2 regions of the Heyndrickxia sporothermodurans genome follow, and region 1 is predicted to be linked to the other one. Evidence: riboswitches for the same ligand, from Rfam matches in the RefSeq annotation. Region 1 holds a riboswitch; the other holds the start of a gene.
The links. Region 1 has a riboswitch for thiamine pyrophosphate ahead of B5V89_RS12370 (YkoF family thiamine/hydroxymethylpyrimidine-binding protein). Riboswitches for the same ligand answer to the same signal wherever they lie in the genome.
Positions count from the first base shown of each region.

Region 2: it holds a riboswitch for thiamine pyrophosphate, as region 1 does, so the genes downstream of both, thiW (energy coupling factor transporter S component ThiW) here and B5V89_RS12370 (YkoF family thiamine/hydroxymethylpyrimidine-binding protein) in region 1, are expected to answer to the same signal.

Region 1 covers NZ_NAZB01000025.1:996-8,612, reverse strand. Annotated here, with positions in the region: gene B5V89_RS12395 (nicotinate phosphoribosyltransferase) at 1-1,313, opposite strand, end outside; gene B5V89_RS12390 (cysteine hydrolase family protein) at 1,336-1,890, opposite strand; gene B5V89_RS12385 (energy-coupling factor transporter transmembrane component T family protein) at 2,019-2,774, opposite strand; gene B5V89_RS12380 (ABC transporter ATP-binding protein) at 2,749-4,407, opposite strand; gene B5V89_RS12375 (ECF transporter S component) at 4,413-4,991, opposite strand; gene B5V89_RS12370 (YkoF family thiamine/hydroxymethylpyrimidine-binding protein) at 5,006-5,599, opposite strand; TPP riboswitch at 5,696-5,806, opposite strand; gene B5V89_RS12365 (amino acid permease) at 6,433-7,617, shown strand, end outside.
Region 2 covers NZ_NAZB01000019.1:329,685-337,301, forward strand. Annotated here, with positions in the region: gene B5V89_RS09345 (amino acid ABC transporter substrate-binding protein) at 1-769, opposite strand, end outside; gene B5V89_RS09350 (hypothetical protein) at 937-1,122, shown strand; gene B5V89_RS20075 (hypothetical protein) at 1,292-1,456, shown strand; gene tenA (thiaminase II) at 1,543-2,232, opposite strand; gene thiE (thiamine phosphate synthase) at 2,272-2,877, opposite strand; gene thiM (hydroxyethylthiazole kinase) at 2,867-3,676, opposite strand; gene thiD (bifunctional hydroxymethylpyrimidine kinase/phosphomethylpyrimidine kinase) at 3,690-4,499, opposite strand; gene thiW (energy coupling factor transporter S component ThiW) at 4,468-4,989, opposite strand; TPP riboswitch at 5,103-5,203, opposite strand; TPP riboswitch at 5,263-5,365, opposite strand; RNA gene ssrS (6S RNA) at 5,517-5,712, opposite strand; gene B5V89_RS09385 (ABC transporter permease) at 5,832-6,755, opposite strand; gene B5V89_RS09390 (ABC transporter permease subunit) at 6,748-7,617, opposite strand.

The DNA.
Region 1 (7,617 bases):
CCTTGTATTTCTTTTAATTCCGGTAATCGATAGACTAATTCCCCATTTACAAAAATATCATGTTGTAAATCTTTCGCTTCAAAATCAGTTACAGTTTTACTTATATATGTGTGCACGGGATGGAACATTTTTAGCTTTTCTTGAGATTGTGGATCTTCATCCTGCATTGCAATATAGTCACCTTCAGATTTATTCGTATTTGTATTAATAATTCGATAAACCTTTTTTAAACCAGGTGTCGTCACTTTTTGCGCATTTGATGAAATTTTAATGGTATCTTGCATCACTCCATTTTCATCTTCAATGGAAACCATTTTATAAACCGCGCCTAATGCCGGCTGCTCGAAAGCAGTGATTAACTTTGTCCCTACTCCCCACATATCAATTTTGGCTCCTTGGGACTTCATATGGAGGATTGTATACTCATCTAAGTCGCTTGATGCGACAATTTTCGCGTCTGGGAACCCTGCTTGGTCTAACATTTTTCGTGCTGCTTTTGATAAAAACGCCATGTCTCCGCTATCTAATCGAATACCAATAAAATTAATTTTATTCCCTAATTCTTTTGCAACTCGTATAGCTGCTGGGACACCCGATTTCAACGTATCATATGTATCCACTAAGAATACACAATCCCGATGGCTTTCTGCATATTTATGAAAAGCTGTATAATCATCACGATATGCTTGTACCATCGCATGGGCATGGGTACCTGAAACAGGGATTCCAAATCGTTTACCCGCTCGAACATTACTTGTTGAATCAAACCCGCCGATGTAGGCAGCTCTTGTTCCCCACACAGCAGCATCCATTTCATGTGCTCTGCGCGTACCAAATTCCATTAATATTTGGTCACCAACTACATTTTTAATTCTCGCTGCTTTCGTTGCAATCAATGTTTGGTAATTCACAATATTAAGCAAGGCGGTTTCAATTATTTGCGCTTGTGCCAAAGGTGCTTCCACATGAATTAAAGGTTCACTGTCAAAAACGATTTCCCCCTCTTTCATCGACCGAACGGTTCCTGTAAAGCGCATTTCACTTAAATATTGTAAAAATTCCTCATCATAGTTCAATTCTTCACGTAAATATTGAATATCTGTTTCAGAAAAATGAAAATCACGTAAGTATTCAACAATTCGTTCTAACCCCGCATATACTGCATACCCATTGTCGAAAGGAAGCTTCCTGAAAAAAACTTCAAATACCGCTTTTCGTTCATGAATACCGTCATCCCAATATGTTTTTGCCATATTGATTTGATATAAATCCGTATGCAGTGCAAAACCGTCGTCCTTATATAACTTTACCATTTAACCCCACTCCTTATTTACCCTAAAAGAGTACCTTCGCACCCAATGTATTTTTAAAATGTTCTAATGCCCATTGATGGCCTGTATCATTAAAGCTCGCCACAGCGTTCCCATGAACAACTATTTTGTATCCTTTATTATAAGCATCTACAGCCGTATGCAATACACAAATATCCGTACAAACGCCACATAAATGTAGTTCTTCAATTCCACGTTCTCTTAGCTTTATATCCAAATCCGTTCCGGCAAATGCACTATAACGTGTTTTATCCATATAGTGTACATTTTCGTCATTTTTATGTTGTTCATACAAACCCTGTAAAGCTCCGAATAATTGACGCCCCTGTGTTCCTACTATATTATGCGGTGGAAACAGCTTTGCCTCCGGATGGAGTGTGTCTTCTTTTTGATGACAATCGATCGCAAAAACAACATAATCACCGGAAAGTATAAAATCGCTTGTTAGCTGGATAATTATATTTTCAATGTCTTGACCTGGTTTCCCACACGTTAATTTACCATCATCTGCAATAAAATCGTATGTATAATCAATATTAATTAATGCTTTTCTAGTCATCACAAAACACCCCTTATTGGCAATCTCGACACTATTGTACTATAAATTCTTAAAATAAGTGAAAATAAAACACCCATTTAATTACCGTAATCATTTTAAACAGCAATTAATGGATGTTTTTTTAAGATCTAAATCGTTTCAGAAACGTATTTAGAAATGATGAATATACCCACCATTAAAAGAAAAAACAGCATATCTTTTCCACTAACCTTCAACTCATGATAGAAAGTTCGATCCCTGCTTCCCGTGAATCCCTTTGATTCCATTGCAATTGCTGTTCGCTCTGCTTTTCGTATCGCACTTGCTAAAAGTGGAATGGTGTATTTTTTTAAAAGCTGTATTCTCCCTTTTATCCCTTTCTCCCAATGAACGCCTCGAATTCGATGGGCATTTCTAATAATCGTAAATTCATCCTTTAATAAAGGTAAAAACTGATAGCCTGCTAAAATTCCGTAGGCAAGCTTAGGGGGAAGTTTACATTGTTGAATCAGACTTAACATAAATTTAGTTGTATCTGTTGTTAATATAAACATTAAAGACAAGGCAGCAAAACAAAGAACACGTAATCCAAGTGCCAGTCCAGTATTCAGTCCGTAATCAGTAATCTCAAAAGGACCTAATTTAGCATAAGTGACGAAACTAGTATTACTTGGTGGATTCGAAAATATTGTTGTTGTCCACACATACCCAAAGGCAATGATAAAAAACGGTACAAATCGTATACACCATTTTTTCATCCCTACTTTACCAAAAAGAAATGTGATTAAGACCGTAAAAGACAAGTAAAGCAACGGAGTTAAAGGGTCAAATACAAAAGCTAAAAGGACAACAGAGACCAAAACGACAATTGCTTTTATACTAGGATTTAGTAACTGAAGCCGCAATTGGTTCACCCCTTATCCCATATGTATTCCAAATTGAATATAATAATGGATTTTCAAGGTTTGCTTTCTCCACAATTTCACTATTTTCTAAAAATAGCTCATGAGGTGTTCCTTGAAACACTACTTCCCCTTCGAAAAGAACGATGACTTGATGAGCAAATTTCGCCACAATTTCCATATCATGAGTCACCATCAACGCCGTCATCCCAATGTTCACTCTCGATTGAATAATTTTCATCATTTCATTCGTCGCTTTCTCATCCTGCCCAAAGGTTGGCTCATCTAATATAAGGAATTCCCGTTCATCCACTAGCATCGTAGCTACACTTAAGCGCCGCTTTTGCCCTTGACTTAATATGAAGGGATTATGATCCTTTAACCGAAGTAAACGAAAATCTGAAAGAATATTAGCTACCTTAGAATCGATATCTTCTACTTTTTTCATTCTTGGACCAAAGGCTACTTCATCAAATACCGTATCCGCTATAAATTGATGCTCCGGATTTTGAAAAACGTAACCAATTGAATCCAACCTCACCTTTTCATCCAAATCCTTGAACAATTTATTCCCATAGAAAATCTCCCCTTGCTGTTCCTTAAGAAGTCCCGCCAACATCAAAGTTAATGTAGATTTACCCGCACCATTCGGACCTACAATCGCTGTCCATTCACCCTTATTTATTGATAAATGGATATTTTTTAAAATTTGTTTCTCCCCCCGGGAAAAGGAAACGTGTTTCATTTGGATTAACGGCGGTGTTGGGAAATCATTTACTGCCTGTAATGGAAAAGAAGTGTCTACCTCATCTAACTCTTCCATTAATTCATCCACTGTTAATGGATAAAAGTTTTCTCGCACCTGTTGACCGAATAGTGTCACCTTTGGGAGGCATATTCCAAGATCTTTCATATCATCAAAATGATGAACCAATCCTTTTTTCAATGAACCATCGTACATTAGTTGTCCGGATTGTGTAAAAACAAGGGTGCGATCAATAAAAGGAACCCAATAATCAAGTTTATGCTCTATGACGATGAGAGAAAAATTCATTTCTCTTTGCAATCTATCAATCGTTTCAGCAAAATCTTTTGTTGCCACCGGATCGAGCAAAGCAGTAGGTTCATCTAAAATCATCAATTCGGGTTCCATTGCCATCACACATGCAAGTGCCAGCTTTTGCTTCATTCCACCTGATAGGGTAGAAATATGAGCTTGTCTATACTTCTCTAAACCAACTAATGAAAGAGACCATTCTATTTTTCGTATCATTTCTTCTTTAGGTAATTTTATATTTTCTAAGCCGAATGCGATTTCATCCTCTACAGTGAGCATACAAAATTGGGAATCAGGATCTTGAAATACGACGCCAATTCGGCTGCTTAATTGTCCTGGTTTATAAGACTGAATCTCTTTCCCAGCATATTTAATACTCCCAGTCCTGTCCCCTTCAATTGAATTTGGAATCAGCCCGTTTAAACAAAGTGCTAACGAACTTTTGCCGGAGCCACTTGGTCCTAATAATAGAAGTTTTTCACCTTTATTTATGGAAAAGGAGATATTGTTTATAATCGATTGCTCCTCATAAGATAATGAAAGATTCCTAACTTCTAATAAAGGTTCCCGTATCTCCATTTCAATCACGCTACTTTTCTCTTTTTCATCTCTTTGCCTAATGGCATTCCATTAAGCACTCCTGTTTTTGCCAATCCTTCACTTATATACTTACCTAATAATCCCGCAAGGAGCGCACCAGAAACCATTCGTATCGCTAGCATGGATAAAACATACGATGGTGATAGTGTTGCAAATCCAGAGATAAAATACCCCCAAGCAAAACTAAATATCGCTGAACCAACTCCGGCAAGCATTAACACCCATGTTGAATAACGCTTCCAGCCAGTTGCGGCAAACACAACCTCAGCCCCTAAACCTTGGATCATTCCAGAGATTAATAGTCTTGGACCAACTGCATTCCCTATTAAAATTTCCACAAATGCGGCGATCGTTTCCGCCAAAACCGCTGCACCTGGCTTGCGAATAATATTTGCAACAATGATAGAAACGATAAACCATATCCCAAATATCGGTTCATAACCGATCGGTCCGACTAACCCAAAGAAAATATTCCCTACTTGGGTAAATAATAAATATACGATGGCAAAGACAATTCCTAACACTGACATCACAACAATTTCCCGCAGACTCCATTTAGACATCACTTTTTCCCTCCTTATTTCTTTTTCCTCGAAGGACTATTCGCCGAAATATTGACTGTCATTGTTACGTGCTTAACTTTTTCCTGAGTATAATTAAATGCATGCTCGAGTGTTGTAAACACATCATGCGCATCGCCGTCCAATCTGCTGGCATAGTGAATTCCTCCAGTAAATGTGTTTTGTTGTTTGGCGATATCCACAACATCTGCAATGATTTGCATATAGTTTTCATTATTCATCGGATATAACGCAAATTGTGTAGGCGCTTCAATATGAATATTTTTTACTCTGTCTTCATTCATCCGAACATCGTCCTCGGACATATACACATCTCCATCTAAATCTCCCGGGCATCCAATTGAAAATGTTCCATTTAAGACAACATGTTTTTCAGTATTAGCCGCAATTAAATAGATAGCTTTTGCAACGTCAAACACATGCTCCATTTTCCCACGGATTACTGTACTAATATCATCCGTTTTCACCCATACTTTAGTGGTGTCGACCCGTTGAAGCGTAGATAAAATAATATCTACAAATTCATCCGCCATCGGATAAAGGGAAAAACGAAAACCTACAATTCTACTTGTTCCACATACTTCTGTCATAACCATTCTCCTCTCTTTTTTTGGAGAATAAAAAAACTGCATCTCTTGGAAGATGCAGTAGTATACGAATAGATGCAAATCAATGAATGATTCTACACCAATACTACTACACTTCCCCACGCTAGTATTATCTAGATCGGGTAATAAGGGATCGGAACGCACTTCCACGTTCACATCTCAGCTTTTTCAGCACCCCTAGTGTAGATAGGTCATATGCAGTTTTATTATTCGCCCTTATCATACATGACAAAAAATCATGTGTAAAGTTACTTTAGCATTATTTGTTTATTCTCAGCATACCAAACTATTCTAGGAAAATATCCATAATGCAATTTCATTCAACAAAGTGATAAAATATACAACTTTCTATTTCCATTCTTTCCGGTTTATGATATCTTTATATAGTTATTAATATAATTTTTTATTTATAAATATCCATTAATTTTATTCGAAGTTGATTTCCGCTGCAGGTGCTCGCTTTCCGCGGGCGGTTCGGGAGCCTGTTTAGCTCCGGCGGCTATCGACTAGCGAACTTCCGGTCACCTCCCTACGATAAGTCATCATCGATTCGTCCTTTAGGACTCATCGTGATTCCTTTATCTCAGTCGCTGCCCTCCAGTTCGTACGTCGATAAGCAAGCCGCCTATGCTTTTCGAACTCCTCGGCGCTTATCGCGCCTGAGGGGTCTCCCGTATACCGTTTTTCCCGCAGGAGTCTCGCACCTTCCGCTCCAATCAACAAGACGTCTAAATCAAGATTGAACTTTAAACAAAGCCATTAGTTTAAACATGGTTATTTTAAGGGTATGAATGGATTACGGAGGGTTTATATAGATGGAGAATCAAAATGGAGGATTACAACGTAGTTTAAAAGCACGACATTTGACGATGATTTCATTAGGTGGATCCATTGGTACCGGGCTGTTTCTAGGAAGCGGATCTGCTATTTACCAAGCAGGACCAGGCGGCGCACTGCTTGCCTATATGATAATTGGTGTCATGGTGTATTTTATTATGACGAGCCTTGGTGAACTAGCTTCTTTCATGCCAACAAGTGGGGCATTTAGCACCTATGCTACCCGCTTTATTGATCCAGCACTTGGATTTGCATTAGGGTGGAACTATTGGTACAGCTGGGCGATCACACTTGCGGCAGAACTTTCCGCATCAACATTAGTCATGAAATTTTGGTTCCCAGATAGTCCATCATGGTTATGGAGCGGACTTTTTATCTTGATTATTTTTGGACTGAATATTCTCTCTGTTAAAGGCTATGGCGAGGGTGAGTATTGGTTCTCTTTCATTAAAGTTGCTACCATCATTATTTTCATTATCGTAGGTATTTTAATGATTTTAGGTATTATGAAAGGCGATGCCATTGGCTTTAAAAACTTCTCAATTGGGGACGCTCCCTTTCACGGTGGCCTACTAGCAGTTATTGGTGTGTTTCTTACCGCAGGATTTTCTTTTCAAGGAACAGAAATTGTCGGTGTAGCTGCAGGTGAAAGTGAAAATCCGAGAGAAAATGTGCCTAAAGCAATCAAAAGTGTATTTTGGAGAATTCTTTTATTTTATGTACTTGCAATTCTCGTTATAGGTTTAATTATTCCTTATACAACAAAAACCCTGCAAAGCGAAGACATCATGGTCAGTCCGTTTACGTTAGTGTTCAAAAAGGCCGGACTCGCATTTGCCGCATCATTAATGAATGCAGTCATCTTAACAGCCGTTCTATCAGCTGGAAACTCAAGTCTTTATGCATCTACAAGAATTTTATATGCTTTGGCAAAAGAAGGACAAGCTCCTAGGTTTTTTGGTAAATTAAATAAGCGTGGAGTTCCAGTCGCCGCTCTTATTGCGACAACTTTAGTGGGAATGCTCGCATTTCTAGCATCAGCTTTTGGTGATGGAGCGATTTACATGTGGCTGTTAAACGCTGCAGGGATTACTGGTTTCATTTTTTGGCTCGGTATTGCTGCCAGTCATTATCGGTTTAGGAAGGCTTATATCGCTCAAGGA
Region 2 (7,617 bases), on a different contig from region 1:
ATTTTTTTGAAATTTTCAAATAGGTACCATCTTTTTTCATATCTGCAAGTGCTCCGTTTACAGCCTTCACTAGTTCATCTGAATTTTTCCGAAAAAGAAAAGCATTACTCGTCGCATTTTTTTCTTCATAGACGACTTTTATAGGCAAATTGGGTTGGTGTTTTTTCAAATCTAAATAAGAAAGACTATCGTTTATTGTTGCGTCAATTCGTTTTGAAGTGATCAGATCAATTGATTGATTGAATCCATCTACAACCGTATTTGTTGCACCATGGTCTTCTGCAATTTTTCGATAATTACTATCTAATGACTGCCCTACTTTTTTTCCTTTTAAGTCATTTAACGTTTTTATGTCATGATTATCTTTTCCTACAATTAAAACAGCTTTCGAGACGATATATGGATCTGACATATCATATTTTTTCAATCGATCCGTTCGAACAGCTACTTCATTGGCAACTAAGTCATAACGTTTCGCATCTAACCCTGCAATCATACCGTCCCATTTTGTTTCAATATATTTAGGTTTTATCTTTAATCGTTTAAATACCTCATTTGCAATGTCGATATCAAAACCTGTAAGCTTTCCAGATTGGTCGTGATAGGTAAATGGTGAATAGGTCCCTTCCGTTCCAATGTTTACGACTCCTTTGTCTTTAATTTTGTCATAAAGGTTTTTTTGCTCGTTTTTATTATCATTGTTTGTCCCACAAGAACTTGTAATTATTGCAAAGGTTAAAATTATGAGTGTAAATAGTAATTTTTTCATCAAGCATCCCTCATTTTTGTATTTATCATTTATTCTCGTAGTTTTGCCCTATGCAAAAAGGGATATGCATCTTGCCTATTATGAAGTATGTTCAATCATTAATTTTACTTCTAAAAATCACACTTATTTTTGTTTGTACATATAATATGACAAGGAGGTGGTTAACAATGGTTCAATTGTTTTTAGCTACAATCGTTGCTGGATTTGCGTTACTTGGCTTAAGTCTGCTTGGAGTTGTTACGGGGACATTAGCTACAGTAGTTGAATTCATTGGAGCAGGTGCCGTTATTCTGTTCGCTATCGTCTTAATTGTTAAAGCAATTATGGCTTTACTAGGGAAACTGAATGTATAAACCTTTTCCTTCATAAAATATGGAGGGTGCCCAAGCTTCTTTTTATACGGACTTATCAATATATTTTTCATTACTTGAAAAAGTGGGATGTCCCACTTTTTTTTATCTTATTTAACTTACATACTTTTTTACATATCAAAGGAAAATAAATCAAAAGGAGGGACAAACTTTGGTTAATCAAAATTTCGAAAAATTTCATAAACTACAAGAAAAGCATAAGTCGAGTTATCTCGGAAAGGATACGGACCAAAAACAATTAAATCCAGATCCGGAATATAATAATCAATCAAATACCGATAAAGCAATTGGAGCAACAGGAAGAGAACTAAAATAAGCTAGGGGTTATCCCCTAGCTGTTTCATATCAATGTTAAACATAAATTCAACTTTTTTAACGAATAAAAATACATACAATACAACTTTATAATGGCCATTCTTCTTGGTGATAGACCATATCCCAGAACATATATTCAAAGCGAGATGTCATTTGAAAATGTTTCTCTAAGGATACCAGTTCATGTTCCCGAGTTCCTTCAGTTAATTGATTCATTAACTTGATTAACCAAAGGGCAACCGATCCAAACTCATCTGATGAATAAGTTTCTATCCAATGTGAATACGGATTTGATTTTATTTGATGGTGATGCTGTTTTTTTAAAAGCTTACCAATCTCCCAATAATCCCATGCACAAGGAAGCAAACAAGAAACTACTTCCGCTAATGACCCATTTAGTGATACGTTTACCATATAATTTGTATAAGCTAGATTTATAGGTGTTGGTTTTACCTGTTCTAATTCCTCTTCAGATATCCCAAATTCTTTAGCATATTTTCTATGCAAGTCCATTTCAAAATGTAGAATTGAGTGTAATGAGTGGGAAAATTTTTGCATTGTTTGTAAATCTTTTGCTTTTTGAGTACCTATTGCAAATAACTTCGAATACTCAATTAAATACACATAATCCTGTTTCATATAATAAGCAAAAAGTTCAATTGGTAAAGAGCCGTCACCAATACCTTGAACAAATGGATGTTGATGATTTTTATTCCAAATGGGTTGAGCATTTCTATATAATCGATCGGTAAATAGCTTCCCTTGCGTCATTGTCATATTCTCCCTCTCTATTTTGCACATTGCAAATTTATTTTTTTACTGAAAAAATTTTTTCGCTGCTTCCTTTGGGTTTTTTGCCTTCATAATTGCAGAAACTACCGCAATTCCAGAAAAATTTATTTCTTTTAATTGATGAAAATTATCTAATGTTATTCCTCCGATTGCTACAGCTGGTATATTTACAGAATCTTTAATTGCTTTTAAGGTTTCCATAGATAACACAGTTGCATCTTGTTTTGTTTTAGTTGGAAAAGCAGACCCTATTCCAATATAATCAGCTCCAATTTTTTCAGCTAATTGGGCCTGCTCGATTGTTTGCGTAGACACACCAATAATCATTGACTTGGGAACTATTCGCTTTAAGGCAGAAAGCGGTATATCGTCTTGACCAACATGTATACCATCAGCTCCTACCGCTAACGCAATATCTACACGATCATTTATAATTAGAGGCACTTGATAGCTTTTTAACAACGCTTTTAAATGTTTTGCTTTTTTATAAAATGTGAGTCCATCGCTATTCTTTTCACGAAGTTGAACGATGGTCACACCACCTTGCACAGCTTCTTCAACAATTGATAAAAGTTCGCCTATTGGGGTTCGTTCATCGGTAACTAAATAAAGATTGTAATTAACATTCATGAATTTTCACCTCTTTAGCAAAAACTTCCTCATTCATTCGATAGATTTCATCCATCAGCTTTATTTTATATGTTCCAATCCCTCCATCTGTTGCCAAGTGTTTCGTTGCACGTTCCCCTGAAAGTGACATAATTGACATTCCCGTGATGGCGGCACCTAAATAATCAGATGTTACGCCAGAAAAACTGCCTATGAGTGAAGTAGACATGCATCCTGTACCTGTTATTCTTGTTAATCTTTCATCCCCATTTGATAGATAATAGTTCTTACTTCCGTTTGATACAACGTCTACTTTGCCACTTATGCCAACAACACATTGGAATGTATTTGCAGCTTGCTGAGCTATTTCAATTGATGGTACAGAGCCATCAGCGGCATCGACTCCCTTTGTTCCACCTGTACCATTAATTAATGTATGTATTTCACTGCTATTCCCACGGATGATAGCCATCTTTACTTTTTCTAATAGTTCCATAGATCGTTCTGTTCGATAACTTGTTGCGCCAACACCGACAGGATCCAATATAACTGGAATTCCTTTCTTATTAGCAGCAATCCCTGCATGTAGCATGGATTCAAAAACAACATCATGAATCGTTCCTAAATTGATAATTAGTGCATCAGCTAGATGGATCATATCTTCTACCTCTTTAATCTCTGTCGCCATTACTGGTGAAGCTCCGATTGCAAGTGTGACATTAGCACAATCATTAATAGTTACCACATTTGTCATATGGTGAATAAGTGGTTTTTTTTCTTTTACTAATGAAATTAACCGTGTCATTTTTGAAATTTCCATTGGAATCCCTCCGCTATTTATTGTCTACTAGTCCAGCACGTTCATATAAATGGTAAAAATGATTTGTTGGACCATGTCCACTGCCAAGTTCTAAGCTATGTTGAATTGCTATTGTAATATAATCTTTTGCTTTCTTAACTGCACTCAACAGGGGTTCTTCCTGAGCAACAAAAGCGGTGATAGCTGAAGATAATGTACACCCTGTTCCATGAACATTTTTCGTATGAATTCTCTTCCCAGGCAACCATGTAAAGTGATGTCCGTCAAAAAATAAATCATTTGGATCCCCTTCTAAATGGCCACCCTTTAATAAAATTTTTTTGGCACCGAGTTCCTGTAATTTGAGGCAGGCAGTATACATGTCTTCAATCGTCCAAATTTTACTGTCTGTTAAACTTTCAGCCTCAGGTATATTAGGTGTAATTAATGTCACCATTGGAAGCAATTTTTCTTTTAACGCATCTATCGCATTTTGCTGTAATAAATGGTGACCACCTTTTGATATCATGACTGGATCGAGGATGATATGCTCTGTACGGTATATATTCAATTCCTTTGCAACCACATCAATATTTTCTTTTGTTCCGAGCATTCCAATTTTAACTGCATCAACATGAATGTCGTCGAAAATAGCAGATATTTGATCACTGATTATTTGTGAATCAATCATTTGTACAGATTTTACTTCCATTGTGTTTTGGGCGGTAACTGCAGTAATAACCGACATTCCAAACACACCTAAGGAAGAAAATGTTTTAATATCTGCTTGGATCCCAGCTCCACCTCCTGAATCAGATCCTGCGATTGTAAGTGCTGTTTTCATGAATGATTCCTCCAAACGTTTGATTTCGTAATAATACTTTCATTAAAAATATGGCAATTAGTGCTCCTGCAAAGGAACTAACTATAAATGAAGGGATAAATCCAAATAAAGCTACATTCTTTCCTAATAGTAGCCTTGCTACTGGATATGCTGCGAGTGCCCCAAGAATGCCAGTTCCAATAACTTCACCCGTAAACGCCCAACTAAGCTTTCTTGTTTTCATAAACAAATAGCCTGATAGAAATGCACCAATCATACTTCCGGGAAAAGCAAATAGGGAGCCGGTTCCTGTGAAATTTCGGATGATTGACACGATAAATGCTTGTGCAATTGAATAAAACGGACCCAATAGGATAGCGGTTAATACATTAGCCATATGTTGGATAGGGAAAATTTTTGCAAATCCCACTGGGATAAAAACGATATTACTTATTAAAGTAGTTATCGCAATAATAACTGCAGTTATCGTCATTTTTTTTAACTTATTCATCTTTACACACCTCCATCATTTGATTTTTGTGAGGAAGCTTTTCTTTCTCCAACAAAAAAACCGCCTTCCTCAATAGAAAGCGGCAATAACAACTGTAACTAGAAAATACAGAATAGCTATTTAGACCGCTTCCCTACGCCGGTATAATCCGGATCAGGTACAAAGGGTTTCAATCAATGATATCTCTCAGCCTATGGCTCCCCTAGCAGAAAAAATTATGAAATTGTACACAAAAAAGCCCATCGTAAGCAGTTAGATGGGCAGAATTGATTATATCTCTTACTCCCACTTCCTTACGCCAGCATAAACTGGATCAAGTTCAAAGGGTCCAGAACATCTCTGTCTCAGTCTTATTTAGACTCCCCTAGCGATAAAATTATTCATTTATGTATATGTTAGCATAAATTAGATAAAAAGAAAGGATAATTTTCCTTTTTAAAATTTGGTTCTTATTATATAATTCCATACATTATTCTCTGTATAAAAAAACCAGTTCCCGATTGGAAACTGATTTGGAAGTTGTCATTTATAAGGCCGCCTTTGCCGTATGAGTATTAAGAAAGTTTTAAACCACCACTCCTCAAAGTGGGTGTTTGCAGAAACGTTCTTGCTTGTCTTCCATGCCATGTAGGCGAAAGCTTGTCATTCCAGTTTCAATATAAAACTCCCTGTTACAGCTTAAAGGTTAAAACTTTATTATCAATACGTACAATGCAGCTTGTATTGTTATATTACTTTATTTTTATCATTTTTTCAAGTGAAATGATTTACTGGAATAATAAACTACCTCATTTTTATGAATTCCTTTGCAATATTATTTTGCAATTATTAAGGATGGTCGTCTAAATCCACTGACTTGTTTGATATCTGCGGTTATAATGTTTTTTTAATCCAACGGCTAAAAGTTGAAATGATACAATCGCAAACAGTAAGCATACTAATGGAATGAAAAGAACGAACTGATTTCCCCACAAATGATCCCTTGCCTGTCCTACTAAACCAGCCCATTCTTTCGTAATCGAATGATATAAAGTTGGTGAGGTTTCTAGCTTCGTTCCTCCTATAAAAATATTAAATAATGCTAATTGTCCCATCACAGTGATTGCGGTAACAATTTCGAGAACAAATAATATAACAATATCTTCTATTAAATGTGGAATGATGTGGCGCTTAATTATTTTCCATTTTGAAGACCCTGTCGTAATGGCGGCTTCAATAAAAGGCAAGCGATACACTTGTATCGTTTTTTCCCGAATCGATGCGGCTACACTCGGAAATCCGATTATGGTCGATACGATGATAAATAATACGATTAATGATATAGGCTTAATAGTTGGATTAAAAGAAATCGGCCACAAAACGAAATAAATGATTAAAAACGATGGAATATACGATAAAGAATGTTCAAATGACTCCCAAATGTGGAGCCTCTTTTTCATTATCCCTGTAAATAATCCAATTCCTAAACCAAGAGCAATTTTTAATAAGGCAATCGAAATTGAAATAAAGACAGTATATTTTGCACCATAAATTAGTAATGTAAGTAAATCGTATCCCCATTTGTCTGTTCCTAACGGATATTCTTTGTATGTAAAGGGGGCTAGCGGTGGAAATGCCATATTTTTTTCCCCATATTGATAAATCGTAATACTGTCTGTTAATTTATGTGGGGCAAACAATGGACCGACTATTGATATTGCGAATAAAAAAAATACCATAATTACGCTGATGATTAAATATGGATTCCATGTTCTTTTTTCATGCATTGATAAACACCCGCTCAATAAAATAGAAAAGTAATTTGATAAACAAATAGCAAAGAGTTGCAATGGTCAATAAGATTAATAATGATAAAAAGACTTTCTGAAATTGATAATCATCAAAAATAAAAATGGTTAATCCTTTTATATTAAACAAATATTCGATAATAAATAAATTTCCTATTGTAAATGATATGGCTTTTTTTAAATCAGCAAAAATATAAGGAATTAAGTTTTTCAATATATGCCGGCTATTAATATAGTGTCTATCCAGTCCTTTGCCTACGGCTGTTCTTATGTAGTCCAATCCGGTTATTTCTATATATCTAGCAGAAATCATTTTAAATAAATAAAATGTTGGCATTAATGAAAGGATGGCAATCGGAAACCATAGATTGACTGAATCGGAAAATGGGGACAACGTAATTACACGTATATCTGTCCACTTGTAAAATTCAACAGCAAGTGCAATCGATAAAATAATAATGATAAAATCTGGAACTAGGGAAAATATATTTATAATCCAACGAAACAGTTTTGTCATTTTTAAGGAACTTAAGAATACACCAAAGCTAAGAGAAAATAATAAAGCAACTAAGATGCTTGAAAATAAAAGAATTCCCGAGTTTATCGAAAATGATTGAATATCGTTTAGTACAGAGTGTGAGATACCATTTATACTGTATGTGCCAAAAGTTCCATCTTGAAAGGACGTAAAAAACACTGGAATATTCATAATCATAACTTCGGGATGAAATTGTAGGTATGCCTCTCCATGATTGTTACTAACTATAAACATGGATGGAAGACTAGTCACTAAAAAGATGATTACTACTATTAAAAAGATTTGCAAAAACTTTTTTATCAA